Regions from separate parts of the Sporosarcina sp. P1 genome, predicted to be linked through region 3. Evidence: riboswitches for the same ligand, from Rfam matches in the RefSeq annotation. Region 3 holds a riboswitch; each other region holds the start of a gene.
The links. A riboswitch is a leader RNA that binds a small molecule or an ion and turns the genes downstream of it on or off. The one in region 3 is predicted to bind cobalamin.

Region 1 (4,284 bases), on a different contig from region 3:
TCGACACGTTAACAGTAAAAGAAAACATACTACTTCCATTATCTGTGCAGAAAGTGCCTAGAAAATTAGCCAATGAAAAATTCCTTGCAGTGGCGGAGGAATTGGGTATTTCAGAAATTGCTACTAAATATCCAAATGAAATCTCGGGTGGACAAAAGCAAAGAACGTCTGCTGCACGAGCATTCATACATGATCCGAGCATCATTTTTGCGGATGAACCAACAGGCGCTCTTGACTCAAAGGCGGCATCCGATTTGTTGAACAAATTAAGTGATCTCCATACGAAACGAACTGCCTCTATCATTATGGTCACTCATGACCCTCTTGCCGCAAGTTTTAGTGAGCGTGTCGTGTTCATCAAAGACGGACAAATTTATACACAACTGAATAAAGGAGACCAAACGCGGAACGAATTTTTCAATGATATTATCAAAACGCAAGGTGTACTAGGTGGTGTGCAACATGACGCTTAATCAGCTAATCTTCCGCAATATCAAGAAAAATCTTAAGCATTATTATGTGTATATCTTTGCACTGACTTTTAGCGTAGGCTTATACTTTTCATTCGTAACGTTGCAATTCGATCCAGCATTAGACGATGCAACAGAAGGAAAGAAAGGTGCGGCAGCTATTAAGTCAGGTTCAGTTTTTCTGATTGTTATCGTGTCTGTATTCTTGCTATATGCTAACAATCTATTCATTAAACGACGCAGTAAGGAGATTGGATTATTTCAATTGATTGGAATGACGAAAGGAACTGTTTTCCGTATTTTAAGTGTGGAGAATTTCTTTTTATACGTCGGTTCTCTCATTGTAGGGATATTCTTAGGGTTTTCGATGTCACGATTACTCATGCTGATTCTATTTAAGGTCACCGGTGTAACGGATGTTGCGACTTTGCGTTTCTCTTCGGATGCATTACTTCAGACGTTGATAGTCTTTGCAGCAATCTTTGTATTGATTTTGATCATGAATGCACTATTCATTAAACGTCAAAGTATATTGTCTTTGTTCCGTGTGACCACCGTGACACAACAGCGGGTGAAAAAGATGTCAATATTCCAGGCGATCATCGGTGTGTTCGGTATCCTTCTCATTGTATTCGGCTATTATTTATCATCGCGATTATTTAGTAGTGTGTTTCTTGGAAATCAGCTATTTCTAGTGATGATCGTCATACTAGCTTCTGTGGTCTTAGGAACCTATTTATTTTATAAAGGCTCCGTCAGCTTTATCTTTAACATGATTCGCAAACGTAAAGGGGGATATTTGAACGTTAACGACGTGCTGTCTCTCTCATCCATTATGTTTCGAATGAAATCCAATTCTCTTTTATTGATGATTATTACGACGCTATCTGCGCTATCCATTACGTTATTGTCGTTAAGTTATATATCGTATTACTCAGTAGAGAAGTCAGTGGAGCGAACTATTCCTGCCGACTTTACCATTCCTGATACTACGCGTGCAATGGAATTTACGCAGTCACTTGACAGTGAAGGCATAGCCTATTCAGAGTCAGCTATTGATCTATTGACTATACCTGTTGATTTATCGACAGTTCTATCTATTTCAGGTGGGGAAAGTCAAGAGATGAGTTACACTGATATGCAAATGATTGTCATTAGTGATGAAGTAATGCCGGAGATAGACGTAGAAGAAAAGGAATTGCTCTTCGTTAACTCTGATAGTTTTACGGAAAACTTTATGAAATTCCAAGCGAATCAGCAAATCGTATTTCAAGGCAAAGAGCATATGTATGATCTGACACTGAAAGGGACGGAAAGAGTAGCTGTTCTTCCAACGCGTGTAGCTTATGGTTTTGTTGTCGCGGTAGTGGATGATCAAGTATTTCAGAAAATGAACGTAGATAAGGACCCTTCCATAACGCCTGAATTTACTGAGTATCATGGAGTGGATATCAAGAATGAAAATGATCTAGAAAAAGCGAATGAACTATTTAATGTGTTGGGAATAAATGAATGGGCAGGGCATGAATCGAAGCTTGAGGAGAAAACGAAACAAATACAAGGTGCAGGCATGATTATGTTCATCGTTGGATTCCTTGGTCTCGCTTTCCTTGTTACGTCTGGCTGCGTCCTATACTTTAAACAGATGGACGAAAGTGAAGATGAAAAATCGAATTACACCATTCTTCGTAAACTAGGCTATACACAAACAGATTTACTAAAAGGGATTCAACGAAAGCAGGTATTTAATTTCGGTATTCCATTAGTCGTCGGTCTCTTACACAGCTATTTTGCTGTAAAATCCGGCTGGTTCTTATTCGGTACTGAAATGCTGACACCAACGATTATGGTGATGTTAATCTACACAGCGCTATACTCTATATTTGGTTTGCTTTCTGTGTTCAATTATAAGCGCGTGATTAAAGATTCGTTATAATACAGTAATACCCCCTGACACAAAGGTCAGGGGGATTTTAGCGCGAATTAGTTACTACCTACTAACTCAGCTACTACGATTTGATAGGCTTTATCTAAATTAGCCAATTGTTCAGCTTTTTCTGCTATGTCATTCGTGGGATCTTCGGAAATTTGTTTTTTTACATCTTTCACTAGTATGGGAAGGGGGGTAGAGTGTGTGCTCACACGTTCCGACATTAGGGTGTCCTTTAATAAGTTTGTAAAGTCATTGATTGTTTGATTGTGCATAATTCATTCTCCTCATCGTGTTTGTAATTTTTCGTTGACAGTAAAAAACATCCATCCGGTATATACCAGGATAGATGTTAAGTGGGAAGCCATGACGAATTAAACGGTTCGGCAGGAAATACATTTGTGTAGGATCGACAGAAACTATATCGAAGCCACCTAAAGAATGTCCTGATTCCGTTTGTTCGTACGTCGGCTTTTGTATGATTTTTCATAAGCCGCACTTGACACCTCCTATCCGCGTAGGGTATTGGTGTGTACTGATCTAGGCAGGTCTCCTGGCTCGTTTTCAACGTATAATTCACCTTCCCATTTCCCTTGCGGTGAAACAGTGGTAACGAATTATACTCCAACTCACAGTTGCGGGACAGCATCGGTTTTTCACCGATTTCCCTTTTAAGCGTTTACGAACGATAAACGCACCTATCTCTAACACGATATTCAGTTGCTCTTTCAGTATATCATTCTTATTTACGAAAGGAACAAAAATAATGCAGCCTCTTCCAAGACAACAAAAACGCACCCTACTCCTATGGAACGTATTACTTGGAACGATAATAAATAGTTCCGTCCGGTTCTATGACGTACTATTTATCCAATTAAGGAATGTCGAGTAGCATTCCTTTGATATAGGTAGACACCAATAAATACGACAAACTCAGAGGCTGGAATGGACAACCAAATACCATTCAAACCAAAGAAACGAGGTAAAATCATCAAGAAGAGCAACATGATGATGATTTCGCGTGAAGCAGTAATCCAAGTTGCCATCCGTACATTGCCGATAGACTGATAATATGTCATCATCACAAAGTTCGTACCGGTGAACAAATAAGCAAAGAAGAATAGATTAATTCCGGAAGTAGCCAAATCTCTTACGGCTTGCGGGAAGTCTCCAAAGATCGATACGATAGGGCCCGCCGCGAATTGACCGACAAGGAAAAACACGGCACCTGCGATGACAACGGTAAATGTGGCTTTTTTTACGGTTTCTTTCATCCTTATCCGGTTGCCGGAGCCTTGATAGTAACTGATAAGTGGCTGAATCGCACCGCCCATTCCAAGAAATAGCATTAGCATGACACTGTGTACATAGTTCAAAATAGAGAAGGCCGCAACACCTTCCGTGCCCGCCATCCGTTCGAACGCGATATTATGTGTAATGGTAAAGAAGGAGATTCCTAACTCGGAAAGGAAACTCGGAAATCCAACAAAAAGAATGGCCAGGAACAGCTTTTTATTGAACTTCAAGCGAATTAGTTTCAAGTTATTATTTTTCTTGAAAAAGTGTGTTGCGAGTACTAGCATACCCATGAAAGAAGCAATAATGGTGGCGGATGCAGCACCGGCAACGCCGTAATCAAAAATGAATAAGAACACATAATTCAAGATAATGTTAACGACAGAAGTCACAATTAGCCCGGCCATTGAAAGATTCGGTGCTCCATCATTGCGTACGAAAATACTAAATGTGTTTTCTACAGTAAAGATAAAGCCAAATAGTAAAATCACAAATAAGTATTGCGATACATAAGGGAAAGTAGTCGCATTGGCTCCAAGTGCGTAAGCTAACGAATCTCTAAAAATAAAGGCGGTTAAACCTAATATA
Region 2 (4,284 bases), on a different contig from region 3:
AGTCAATGAACCATATGACGACTGCATGCCGAGCACAAATGTAGCCGAATCCGCTGAAGTGATAAAGAACGATGTAATCAACAAAATGGCAATGACTGATATGACGAATGACAAAGGCAATTCGCTGAACATCTCAAAGATTGTCAGTTCAGTTGCACTTGCAGCCAAGTCGACAATTCCAGCTTTTTGCGTTTCAATTGCTGTCGTACCAAATGCTGTGAACCAGATCATACTCAACACAGTAGGAACAACTAGTACGCCAATCATGAACTCGCGAATCGTTCTACCTTTTGATACGCGGGCAATGAACATCCCGACAAATGGTGCCCAAGCTATCCACCAAGACCAGTAGAATAGAGTCCACCCATTTAGCCAAGTACGATTTTCAGGGGTGAGCGGTGCAGTACGGAAACTCATACGTATGAGATTTTCCAGGTAGCCACCAATGGAATCCGTGAACATGTTGAAAATCAATAAAGTTGGTCCAAGCACGATCATGAAAATTAACAATGCCAAAGCTAAAATCATATTGGCATTGGATAAAATTTTAATTCCTTTTCCAAGTCCACTCCACGCAGATATAAGGAATAATACTGTTACCACTGCAATGATAAAGAATTGGGACCAGAAGCCTATTGATACACCGAATAAGTAATTGAGCCCGGCGTTTATTTGGACAGCTCCAAAGCCAAGTGATGTCGCCACACCGAAAACGGTGGCAAAAATAGCGAAGACGTCAATGACTGTGCCGAGCTTTCCATCTACTCGATCACCAAAAATTGGACGAAGTGTAACGGAGATTAATCCAGGTTGTCCTTTGCGGAATTGGAAATATGCCAATACTAAAGCGGTCATACCGTATACAGACCAAGCATGGAAACCCCAATGGAAAAATGTCGACTGCATTGCTTCTTTATAAGCAGCTTTTGTTTCAGGAGCTTCTGTAGCAGGACTTACTGCGTAATGCGAAAGAGGTTCGGCCGCCCCGTAGAACACGAGTCCGATTCCCATACCAGCGGAAAATAACATCGCTAACCATGAAAACATGGAAAACTGCGGTCTGTCATTATCCTTTCCTAATCGGATTTTCCCGATCGGACTGAATATCAAGAATACCGAAATGAAGAATAACATGGAGACGGTCAGTAAGTAATACCAGCCGAATGAATCCGAAATAAAGTCCTTAATAGCGGACGTGATTTCTTCGAAGTGTGTAGGGGCAATGACGCCGTATCCCACTGCCAATATGACGGCCACTAATGTAATGTAAAATGTTATAGAAGTTTTTTTCATAGTTCCTCCTTTTTTGAACGTAGTCTGAGAAATGAGCTAAGTACATAATCGAAACCGTAGAATAAAATTGCACACATACATTTGATAATACCCGTTTTGCCGCTCATGTAAACGCTGAAAAATGTCGGTTTATTGCCGGATTAATCGCAAATACAAATAAAAAAGACGAGAGAAATTTCCTTCTCGTCCAATATGTAAGTTGGTTCTGTAGTGTCATTCATGTACTTGCCCAGAATCATCAGCTTGTGCTTGTGACAGTATACATGAAACGTATGGGTGATTTCCACCCTAACGAATGATTTCACTTCACACAATAAAAACCATAGCCATGTTATACTATAGAAACGAAAGAAATGAGGAGGAGATTTTCGTGCAATATTCACAACCTAAGATGCTGCAGCTCGTAAAGCATAGCCCAGAGTTAAATAGAAAATTGAAAGCGATTATGAAAGAGCATGAGCTGGAGAAAAGCTTTGCATTGAAAGCACTTTATCATGCAGAAGTGAAAGACGGCGGAGTCTATCAGCGAGATTATCAGGAGCTATAAGTTTACACTCCCTTATATAGCGTATGAAGTAATAGATAGTGTTCACAAGAAGACTGATGAGAGATTCTTTTCATCGGTCTTTTATACTATTCATTTGAAATAACAAAAAATAGCGGGTGTGCTTGTGATATACTAGTTGTAAATTGAATAGAATATTTTGGTTCTTTGCATTATTGTAAAGATGAAAAAGGAAACAGGTGAAAATCCTGTACGGTCCGGCCACTGTAAATGGGAAGTATCTTCAAAATACCACTGGTGAAATACTGGGAAGGTTGAAGACGTGATGATCCATAAGTCAGGAGACTTGCCAAAATACCATGCGTTACGCCTCCCAGGAAGAGGTATGCATATTGTATCGGATTTACTAAGTCATTAGCCGAAGTCTGCCTATACATAGTGCCCTTGTCTCTTTCTGGAGGCAAGGGCTTTTTTACGTTCAATTTATGATACTAGTATGAGGGGGAAACCATTTGTTTAAGCGTTATGTATCTATCATCGCAAGTGTTTTACTAGCAGTAATGATGCTGTTGCCTGTCACAAGTTCAGTTGCTTTAGCTACCACGGATGTCCAACAAAGTGAAGTAAGTCCGCAAGCCGCTAATTACATGGTAGATGTGGAAGTAGAAGGTTTATCGGGAGTAATTTTAAAAGAAGCGATTGAAGTTACAGCAGGGCAAAATGCTTTAGAGGCATTGAAGAAAGCACTAGATAGTAAGAGCGTCCATTACACTGTTCAAGAAAGTGATTTTGGAGCTTATGTAACTTCCATTAATAATGAAGAAGCAGGGTCATTAGGTGGCTGGGATGGCTGGAATTATACAATAAACGGACAAGCACCTGCTATTGGTGCTGCTGCATATGTATTAAAAAATACTGATCAAGTGAAATTCTTTTACAGTCGTTGGGCAGCCCTTTCTACACCTACTAGTCTTGTAGAAGGTAGTAACAACCCTGCGATTACAGTGAATCTTATAGGTGATACTTTTACACCGGCAGCGCTAGAATCGGAATATTGGACTGTCGGACAATCGGGATTGACTATTTCTAAAATTACTCAAGACACAGATCAGCAAGTGACGATTCAATTGGAAGGCACCGTACAACATGAAAACTTCACGCTTAATGCTGCTAAAGCAACAGTTGTAGGAAAAGCAGCGGAAGCACTACACATTACTGTAGTGGCAAGTCAAACGCGTGTACCCGAAGCAATTGAAAAAGTTACAGATTACATACTGAGTAAATCAGTATCGAGCGAGTGGTTGGCAGTTGGTTTAGCAAAAGCAGGGGTAGCTGTTCCGAACAGCTATGAAGCCGTATTTGATAATAATGTCCAACAACAAATTGTTGATAACTTAGAACGACTAAAAATAACAGATGCAGAACGTTTGACGATAGCTGCGGCAGCGATAGGGAGAGACCCTAAGAACGTCAATGGTATAGATTTACTCGATAAAATCTATAACAGTATAGATATAAGAAACGTAGATACTATGACACGCCAAGGAACGAATGGTTTAATTTTCGCATTGATTGCACTCGATACAAAAAACTATGAAGTTCCAAAAGATGCAAGATGGAATCGTGAAAAAATAGTCGCATCCCTTTTAAGTTATCAAAGAGATGACGGTGCATGGAGTTTATCTACAAGCAATACAGGCTCTGCAAGCTATGACATAACGGCGATGGCACTTATTGGTTTAGCACCTTACAAGGAACAACCAGCCGTCAACAAAGCTATCGAGAAAGCCGTGACATTTTTGTCTAAAAACCAAGGTCCTACCGGCGGATTTGATGAAGCGTTCGTAGGCGGTATTTCTAGTGAAGCAACTTCACAAGTTATCATTGGTTTGACAGCCAATAACATCGATCCACAAGGTGAACAGTTTACAAAGAATGGCATCAACTTGATAGATCACCTGCTAAGCTTCCAAACAGAAAATGGAGGCTTCAAACATACTGTAACAGGTTCGACAGATGGTATGGCTACAGAGCAAGCGCTTCAAGGCCTTGTAGCATTTGATTTATTCACAAAAGGTGAAGGCCGATTATATGATTTTTCGGATCAACCCATGCGACTTGAAGTTTCAAGTCATTCAACTCTTCAAGGAATTGTGAATAATAGCCTTCTACATGTGCAGAAAAACAAAAATGAAGCTTGGTCTTCCATCTTTATTGAAAATACCGAAATGATTGAAGGGTATTATGTTGTGCAAGCTGGAGAAAAAGGTACCCAAAAAGAAACAAGGATTCCTGAAGGGGCGAAAAAAGTATTCATAGTAGATAATGATCGTCCATATCGCTATTTCGATGCGAAAGTAGTGGCACCATCTCATGCGTTTACAGTCACGTTTAACGAAGAAATACAAGATTCAAAAGAGAATCTGGATAAAATCTATGTAGAAGATGTAACAGGTAAGCGTGTGCCAGTTACCGTAAAAGCGAAT
Region 3 (4,284 bases):
GGTGTCTTGTCAATATCTTCAGGAAGCTTTCCATTTTCTTCAGGCTTCTTATCCGGATCTTCTTTGTCACCCGGTTTTACATCTTCCTCTTTATCTTCCGGGTCCCACACTTGTCCTAAGTCTTCCCCTAGATTTCTTGTATATTGCCAGCGAAGAACATCTCCATCTTGCAATGTATAAATGCCCGCACTAAATTGAGGGAAGTCCCCATTGACTGAATACATCCAGCCGCTCTTTTGGCCGCCATCAAATTCAGAAAGCCCCGCAATAGTTTTCACGTACACATCTGGACCAGCTCCAGTTGCTATTACGTCAATTCCTTTTTCTCCAGCTATACGACGTAATACTGTATAGGCAGTGTCACCGTTTTGAAGAGACACTTGCATAGCAGGAATTGCATCCCCCTGTCCCATCGTTCTTTTCTCTACGGAAAGAGTTACTTTACCCTCAACAGGCACTACCGGATCTGTCGGAGTATTAGGCTCTTCCGGTTCAGTCGGCTGTGATGGTTCAGTTGGGGTTTCAGGCTTCGGTTCAGTCGGGGTTTCAGGTTCCGGTTCAACAGGCACTTCTGGCTGTTCGGAAGGAACTGCTAATTGCGCCCATACTGACTTTCCGGTTTTGATTTCATGTAAAGCAATGAGAGATTGTTCCGTTGCTTTTATATTAGTTCCTGCATACTGTCCTAATGTATAGGTAAATGAACCATTCGCTAATTGAAAACTTTGTAATGCGTCAAGTGGTGTTACATCACCTTTTTTCCAACTATCTGAAAGTGGATCTTCTCCAATCGCAACCAGGCCAGAAATAACTGTGGCAATACTATTGGAGTTCTCTGAACCAAATGATCCCCATCCAGCTGTTGCTAATTGTTTTTCACGTAATATATCTTTAACACGCTGTATGGCATTCTCTACTGCACTGTTATCTTGATAATTTGCCAATGTCAGCAAAGCCATGCCTGACATATCAGGGTCTGCCGTCTTACCAGAAAAGGAAAATCCGCCATCTGATAATTGATGCCCAAGCAGGTGATCAAGCGCCTTCTGTTTGCTTGCAGTATTCCAGCTTCCGACATCTTGACCTAGTTTTTCGCCAGTGTCCAATGCCAGCATTGCCCAAACATGCTTGTTCACTCCACCAATAGCTCCGTCTTCTTTCTGCTGAGCTGCTAACTCAGCATATAAATTCCGTTCAGTTTCCCATGCCTTGGACGGATCTTCACCCGATGCAAGCAATGCGAAAATATAGCGAATATGTTCTGTATCATATGTGTTTTCATCTAATCCTGGATCTTTTTCAATCCAATCTGGCAATGAATGATCGCTGCTGGCCAAATAGTTGGTAGCTTGTAAGGCTACTACTTCAGTCCAAGTAAGATTTACGCCCCCAACTCCATTGAGTCTCTCTTTATTATAAAACTTAAATACATTATTCAATAATGTATCCACCGTATAGCCAGGTACTGGATCTGGCTGAATTGGCTGTTCAGGTTCCTCCGGCTTCTCTGGTTCTGGTTCCGGTGAAACTACTTCTTTTGCTTCCACTAAAATCTTGCTATAAGGACGCGTAATATTACTAAATTCCCCATCCATTCGCTTCGCAGAAACATGATATTCACCAGGCTCTGTGAATTGCAGTTTCGCAACACCTTGCTCATCTGTCCGTATTACCTTTCCATCCACCTCGAATGGTTGTTCATTGACAAGAATAGTTGCATCGCCAATCGTACCATCAACTGTATTCAGTTCTAGTGCGACCTCTTCATTCACATGCGTAGTGAGATACGATTGATTAAACCACGAATACTTCACAGATCCATAATTCGTGGTGAAAAACATTGTAATCTCATCATTAGGCTGTAATTCATGTTGACCTACGCCATAATAGGTGAATTCATTATTCACATAGTACATCCAGCCATCTAGACCCGGATTTACTGAATTCATTTTCAAACCATCTATATTACTAATGAAATTTCCGCCGCCAAAATCGAATCTCTTACGATCTGAGACATCATGTCCTTGTAATTCAAGCGCTTTAACAATCGCATGAAGAGCAAGCGGTGGTTCATTTCCTTTGCTACTTCGAAGCGCATGGCTAATATCATATGGTGCAATTTCAAATTCTGTTAGAGGAACGATAGTTTTATCATATCCCTCAATTCTAACACTGACTGGAATCGTCTTTTCAGATTCGTCATCTGTGGTAGCTTCCGAATCCTGTCCTTCATTAGTTACATCGTCTTGACTATCCAGACTAAGTTGCTTAAGTGTTGCATCGGCACTATCAATGTCAGCAGCATGGATCGTTGGTAGCAACATAGAAAAAACGAGCAACAAACTTAAAAAAGCCGAGAATGCCGTTCTACTTAATTTCACCAAAATGTGTTCTCTCCTTCTAAAGTCATTTAAATAAAAATGCCCTGACCTCCCGAATGAGAGATCAGAGCATACGTATATTCAATAGATAGACAGACCAATTGAGTGATACCGTTTGCACACCTTTCTCCGGAAGGTTTAAAAGCAACATACATTGGCAAGTCTCCTGACTTATGGATCATCGTTTCTTCTGCCTTCCCAGTTTTTCAACTAGTGGCTTTATAGAAGTCACTTCCCATTTACAGTGGCCGGACCGTTCAGGATTCTCACCTGATTCCTTTTTCATCTCTGTGATAAACAGAGAACCAATATATTATTATTTAGTTACTACTATCATAGTTAACAATCTGGCAATATGCAATAGCACTAAACGATATATTCCTAGAATTTACATTTAAGTTCGACATTTTCTTTTGATGATGCATGATTAATAATGGATTACGTTAAACCAACACCTTTGATATATGCAATTACCCTCTATAAAAAACCACCTGCCAATTTTACATCAGCAGATGGATGACATTTATTTACGTAATCGATTCTATTACAAATCCGTCATCTTCTTCAGTAGGTGACGGGAGAGCTACATACACTGTGATGATTAAATCTTTCGCTCTGTTCCCTGCTTCGTCTATCGCGCTATAGGTGATCGTATAAGTGCCACCGTTTGAAGTGTTGATTTCATTAATAACATTCCCTGCATTATCGGTAATGACAGTCCGAAGCGCAATCTGTTTACCTGAATAGTCAATTGCCTGAACTGCTGGAAGTGTAAATGTCGCTCCATTTTTCACATTTAACTGCTGCTCGCCATTATATTGCCAAACTGGAGATTTATCAGTTGGCGGCTGTGGCTTGTCTTCTTCAGGAGGCACCGGAACAGATGCTGTTTTATATAAAAACGTTGCAAATTGTCCGCGTGTTGTGGTGTTTTTCGGATTAAATGATAAAATCACAGGATTGGTAATATCGAAAAAGTCGAGCACATCAATAAATGATCGTGCTTCTAATTTCGCCTTTCCTAAATCTTTTACATCTCTTGTAAATGTCTGCTTCGCCACAAATCCCACAAGATCTGTTTTATGAATGGCATTATATGCTCGAACAAGTACAATCGCCATATTTTCACGAGTAATTTCTCCAGTCGGATTAAGAGAACCGTCAGCTTGTCCGTTAAATACCCCTTGATCTTTTACTAACGCTGCATATTTCAGCAGTTCTTCATTAGCGATTTGTTTACTATCAGTGAATCGGGGCTTCGTTTGATAATCTTCCGGAATATCGTACCCCAGAGACACAAGCCATTTGCCCATCATCTTCACTACGTCGGAACGTGATATTGTCTTGTTCGGTTTGAACGTCCCATCTGGATATCCCGAAATAACACCTTGTTCAACTAGTTCTACAATCGCCTTTTCGTGTGAGCTGTTCTCTGTGTCCAAAAACCCTTTTGCACTTGTAGAAATCGGTGTAGTGATTAGAACGACCAATACAACAAGCGCGATTAATAATTGATTTTGTTTGGAACGAATCGCCATGCATCTTTTCCTCCTTCATAATTCTATATATATAGTACTATGCCATTATAACAATGATTAATAGTATGCATATATATTTTTTTAATAATATGCCATTTAATGTATTAGATTTTCAAATATACTTTAATCTAACCGACCTCATCTCATCTGCTTTTCGCAGTCCTATAAGTTCAAATTCTTCCTCAGGGAATTCTATGCGTAATATAAATGTTGCTTTGCAAGTCAGTGAAGATGCAGGTAATTTGGATGAGATTAATTGTGACATAATAAGTAAACAGGATTAAGGACATTTTTAATAAAAATAAACAGTAACTTTTCCATAACTGACCTCAATTGTAGAATAAAAGAATTTGCGTATCTAATTT
Region 4 (4,284 bases), on a different contig from region 3:
ATAGCGTTCGATGACATTATTCTTGATGACCGCGAGATACGCCTGGTAATCGTCAGGATATCCAATGCGGCCGAGACCCACCGGATACCAGTCACCATTTGTATTACCCGCATGCGCAAGAAACGGTTTGCTTAGTAAGGGGGCAGACTCTGCGATCTTTTCATCTTGCTTTTTCCACGCAATAATTTGTTCAATTGTGTGCAACAGCGAATCTTCTTTTTCAGGTGTCGCGAGCGCAACGGACGGCCATAATACCGCCGTCATCATCACGATCGTCACTAGCCATGCATAGACATTTCTCATTCCGTCACTTCTCTTTCCTTACCATTCTTTATCCCAATTCGCATCACTTGTACCTGAACTGTCATGCCCACCAATATCTTTACCATAATGAAGGGTATAGCGAACTCTCACTACATCTCCATCGAGGAAATAAGCATCCGAAAATCCATAGTTCGGGTAATCGCCATTGACGCTGTACATCCAGCCAGAGCCGTTCGCGAAATCAAATTCACTTAAACTATCTGGTGAATAGGCATCCCGATTTGAAGTGGTAGACACTTTCTCGACTACTTCCCATAGATCATCGGGAATCGCTACATTGTTCAACATGCCCGGCTTACTGACGTCTCGCAAATAGAAACTGCTGTCGAGGTTTCCAGTTTTTCCATATGTGAAACCATTATTGCGCAGTAGCTGATCCAGAATATAGGAACCTCTTTGGCCTTGGTGTATATCCATCTTCGTCGGCTTGATGAGATAGGGAATTCCTAATACCGAAGCTTCTAGACTGATCGTTACTTGACCGATGACACCATCTTCTGCAGGTGCTACTGACGTGACCGTGAATGTTTCTGCCACTGTGCGCCCTTCATCGTCCCATACTTTGATCGTGACGGTATTTTGTCCCGTTCGCAATGTAAGTTTATAACTGGTTTTCACGCTGTCATCCCATGTGAACGGAATATTTTCTCCATTGACTTGCACTTGGACGTTTTTCCCTCGAATGCGTTCCCCTGATGCAGTTACCGGCCAGACATTGATCGTCTTGATGTCTCCTTTGACTTTCCTGCCTGATTTTAGATCGGTCACGAGTTTCGGTGCATCGGGATCTACTTGCGGGTTCCCGTTCTCATTCGGATCGTTATAAGTGATTGTATACTGCCGTTCCAATTGTTCGTCTTTATATTGTCCAACGAGTTTAATAATGTTCGTTCCATTGCTCAGCTGTACATGATAATTCGTACTATCCGATGATTTTACCAGTTGATCATTTACGGTAATGCGGAGTGGTACTTCTACTTCATTCGCTGTAGCTTTCGCATAGAATGAAAAATCTGCGCCATTAGCTTGTTGGTCTTTTAAGTCTGTTTTCAATGAAATAGCGATTTTTTCTTTCTCATAGATCACGGTATAGGTCTGGTCCGCTTTTTTCCCATGTCGTTGCGCGGTGAGCTTGAGCGTATTTTTCCCTTCAGCTAGTGTGGCTTTATACGCGCTGCCAGCCAGTGGCTTTAGTTCTTTGTTATTGACGAAGACCGTTAGTTTGGCATCTAGTTCACCTTGCGTGGCTGTTGCTGTGAATGTAAGAGATTCTTCATTCACGGTTTGATCTTTTAATTGCGTCGTAATGACGATATCGTGAGCATTCAGCATCACGCGATACGACTGACTGACGCGCAGTAGTTTGTTATTCGTTTGTTTATAGATTACTTGAAATTGAATATCGTTCGTGCCTTCCGTTAGCATGATGACACCTTGGTAGTCATCCAGTTTCTTGCCATTTAGCTTGACGTTCATTTCCTGGGGAATGAGTGTATCGTCCAGATGATTTACGTTGACGTTATATAATGGGCTGGTAACGGTTTCATTATTGGTGATGTTCGTAGTAAAGTAGCGATTTTGCTGATCCGCGATATCGACGATTTCGATGTCTGGCTTGGCATTTGGTTTTGGTTTACCTAGTGCCGGGGCTGTATTGCCGTCAGCAGGTGCGGTGTTTTTGTCGTTTGAATCCGGTTTCGCATCGGGTGTAGTAGTTCCCGGCTTGTCCATCGGCTTATTTTGCGGTTCCGGCTCAGGTTTTTGTTGATCGTGCGGCTGTTCTTGCGGTTCCTTTTGCGGCTTGTCCAGATTTGTCGGTTGTTGCGGGTTTTCTTGATCAGCATCATTTTCCATCGTTTGATTCGGTTCCGTATCAGAAGACCCACTTCCCCCGCTAGCTAACTTTAGCGTAGAAGCCACCACTTTTTCATTGAAATCAAATGGAGTCGTTTCTTCAGTAGAAGTCGCCGCATATGTAATTGTGCTAAATAGAAGTAAGACGATAAGGCTGTAATAGATATAATTTTTGTATTTCATGAATGCATTCTTCGTTTTTTTCATCCAACTCGTCCTTTCTTTACTTATAAAGGGATGTTGTGCACAGCGTTTTGAATTCAAAAAGTCCCCACCTCCTGAATGAGATGGGGACCATGTATGTTCAATAATTAAACTGCACAAATTGAATGATACACAAATCACCCTTTACCGGAAGGTGTCATGCTTACATACTTTGGCAAGTCTCCTGACTTAGGGGCAATTTTCCCATTACAGTGGCCGGACCGCTCAGGATTTTCACCTGATTCCTATTTACTCTTTGTTTACGGGACAAAGAACCAAAATACTCTATGTAACTGTTACTAAGCATATAGTTTTCGCGAGGTAAAATCAATAGACGGTGTAAGTTCATCGCGCTATTTTGTCTACACTGCAATCGCATCCTAACTTTACAGTGGTTGGAACTCGTTGATCTGCGCTACAGCCTGACGAATGTCCTATGGGCGAGCGGTGCACCCCACTTCGCTTCACTCGCAAAAGCCGTTCTTCGTTATGGCTCTCGGTGTAGCCGGCTGTAGCGAAGTTCAACTAAGTAAGTGCTTCAAACGTACTTCCCAAAACGCACCCGATTGAAGTGTAGTAAGTCTTACACAACAACTCCACACCTTAATTGAGTAAAAGTAAATCCTTCATTCTAGATTTTCTATTAACTTTTATACACCTACTAGTTGAAAATATGTTACCTCTTCATTTATATATATTTTATATTTATCCACTAAATTCCAAACGTCAGAATCCTAAATCAAATAAAGAGATGTACCCTCAGTCTTATGACTAACAATTTTTTAGCCGTAGCTGATATAGTATTAGGTGCTTCTGAACCTTCTCGAAATGGTTTCCGAGCATGGTTAGAACTAGAGGAAACCTAGATAATCTGAAAGAAGAAATAGTTGACTCACTTTCTCTTCAAACATATATTACCGCTACACCTTATTTGATCGCTAATAAAGCAGATCAGATTGGTAATAGTAGTAAACCGTTTTTAGAAATCGTTGAATTACAGCCCAATTATCTAGGCATGGTTCAGAAAAAGGAATTACTTGCGAAAACACTTTTAGAAGATAGAAGTATTTTTAAAATGCAAGATACTATGAACAACAAGGAAAGAGCGAGGCACGAAGGTTTTTATAATACTATTAATGTTCTATTTGAAAAAATCATTTCAATAATAAACGAAAAATAAAGGAGTTAATTGACAATGGATAAATTCAATAATTTTAATAAAGCCAAAGAAGAAGTCAATACGAAAGCACCTTTCACTAAGAGCAGTATTCCACCTAAAAAAATTAAAGAAACGAAAGAACAGATGTCAATAATGCTAACACCTACTCATAAGAGAAAGTTACGATCATTAGCAGACGATTCCGGCATGAGTGCCAGTGAACTAATTGCTTACTGGATCGACCAAAATTAATAATGGGTTTTTCTCTTTTAAATAAGGCTTCAAATTAGCGTTTAATGGAGGATTACCTACGAAATCTTTTCTAAATGCGTTACAGAGCGATTTAGAAACATGAAATATGTAGTGTTTATAGTGAAAACAGTCTACTTATCGAATAAGTAGGCTGTTTTTTGTGTCTTTAATAACCAAGAACCAAAAGAATAACTTGCAAGTTAAATAAATACTAATAATAAAGCCTGATTTCCCTTTTAAATGCTAGGGAAATCAGGCTTTTGATGTTCAACAATCGCGCCCTTTAGTTGAATAAGGTTAGACCTTAAAATTACTCGTTTCACTAAGTATTCCTTCCTTATCAAGCCTTTTGTAATTGTAAGGAATATGGCTTAATTTCTCGTATTTTTTCATTCCAAATTATATTTACGAAAGGATAAAATAAAAGCTGACCTTCCCTCGATTGAGGTATTGTCGGCTTTTATTTTATTTAAACAATTAACATACTTGCG

Region 1: linked by a shared signal. The riboswitch ahead of CSV73_RS08270 (hypothetical protein) and the one ahead of CSV73_RS08765 (S-layer homology domain-containing protein) in region 3 are both predicted to bind cobalamin.
Region 2: linked by a shared signal. The riboswitch ahead of CSV73_RS11930 (DUF4430 domain-containing protein) and the one ahead of CSV73_RS08765 (S-layer homology domain-containing protein) in region 3 are both predicted to bind cobalamin.
Region 4: linked by a shared signal. The riboswitch ahead of CSV73_RS10475 (DUF4430 domain-containing protein) and the one ahead of CSV73_RS08765 (S-layer homology domain-containing protein) in region 3 are both predicted to bind cobalamin.

Annotation. Positions count from the first base shown of each region.
Region 1 covers NZ_PDYS01000006.1:61,906-66,189, reverse strand. Annotated here, with positions in the region: gene CSV73_RS08280 (ABC transporter ATP-binding protein) at 1-473, shown strand, start outside; gene CSV73_RS08275 (ABC transporter permease) at 463-2,406, shown strand; gene CSV73_RS08270 (hypothetical protein) at 2,454-2,675, opposite strand; cobalamin riboswitch at 2,927-3,117, opposite strand; gene CSV73_RS08265 (MATE family efflux transporter) at 3,267-4,284, opposite strand, start outside.
Region 2 covers NZ_PDYS01000012.1:29,303-33,586, forward strand. Annotated here, with positions in the region: gene CSV73_RS11920 (glycine betaine uptake BCCT transporter) at 1-1,293, opposite strand, end outside; gene CSV73_RS16615 (hypothetical protein) at 1,664-1,840, shown strand; cobalamin riboswitch at 1,982-2,166, shown strand; gene CSV73_RS11930 (DUF4430 domain-containing protein) at 2,311-4,284, shown strand, end outside.
Region 3 covers NZ_PDYS01000007.1:18,449-22,732, reverse strand. Annotated here, with positions in the region: gene CSV73_RS08765 (S-layer homology domain-containing protein) at 1-2,381, opposite strand, end outside; cobalamin riboswitch at 2,521-2,706, opposite strand; gene CSV73_RS16475 (S-layer homology domain-containing protein) at 2,909-3,919, opposite strand.
Region 4 covers NZ_PDYS01000009.1:98,195-102,478, forward strand. Annotated here, with positions in the region: gene CSV73_RS10470 (prenyltransferase/squalene oxidase repeat-containing protein) at 1-303, opposite strand, end outside; gene CSV73_RS10475 (DUF4430 domain-containing protein) at 322-2,385, opposite strand; cobalamin riboswitch at 2,540-2,677, opposite strand; gene CSV73_RS10480 (hypothetical protein) at 3,224-3,562, shown strand; gene CSV73_RS10485 (hypothetical protein) at 3,578-3,793, shown strand.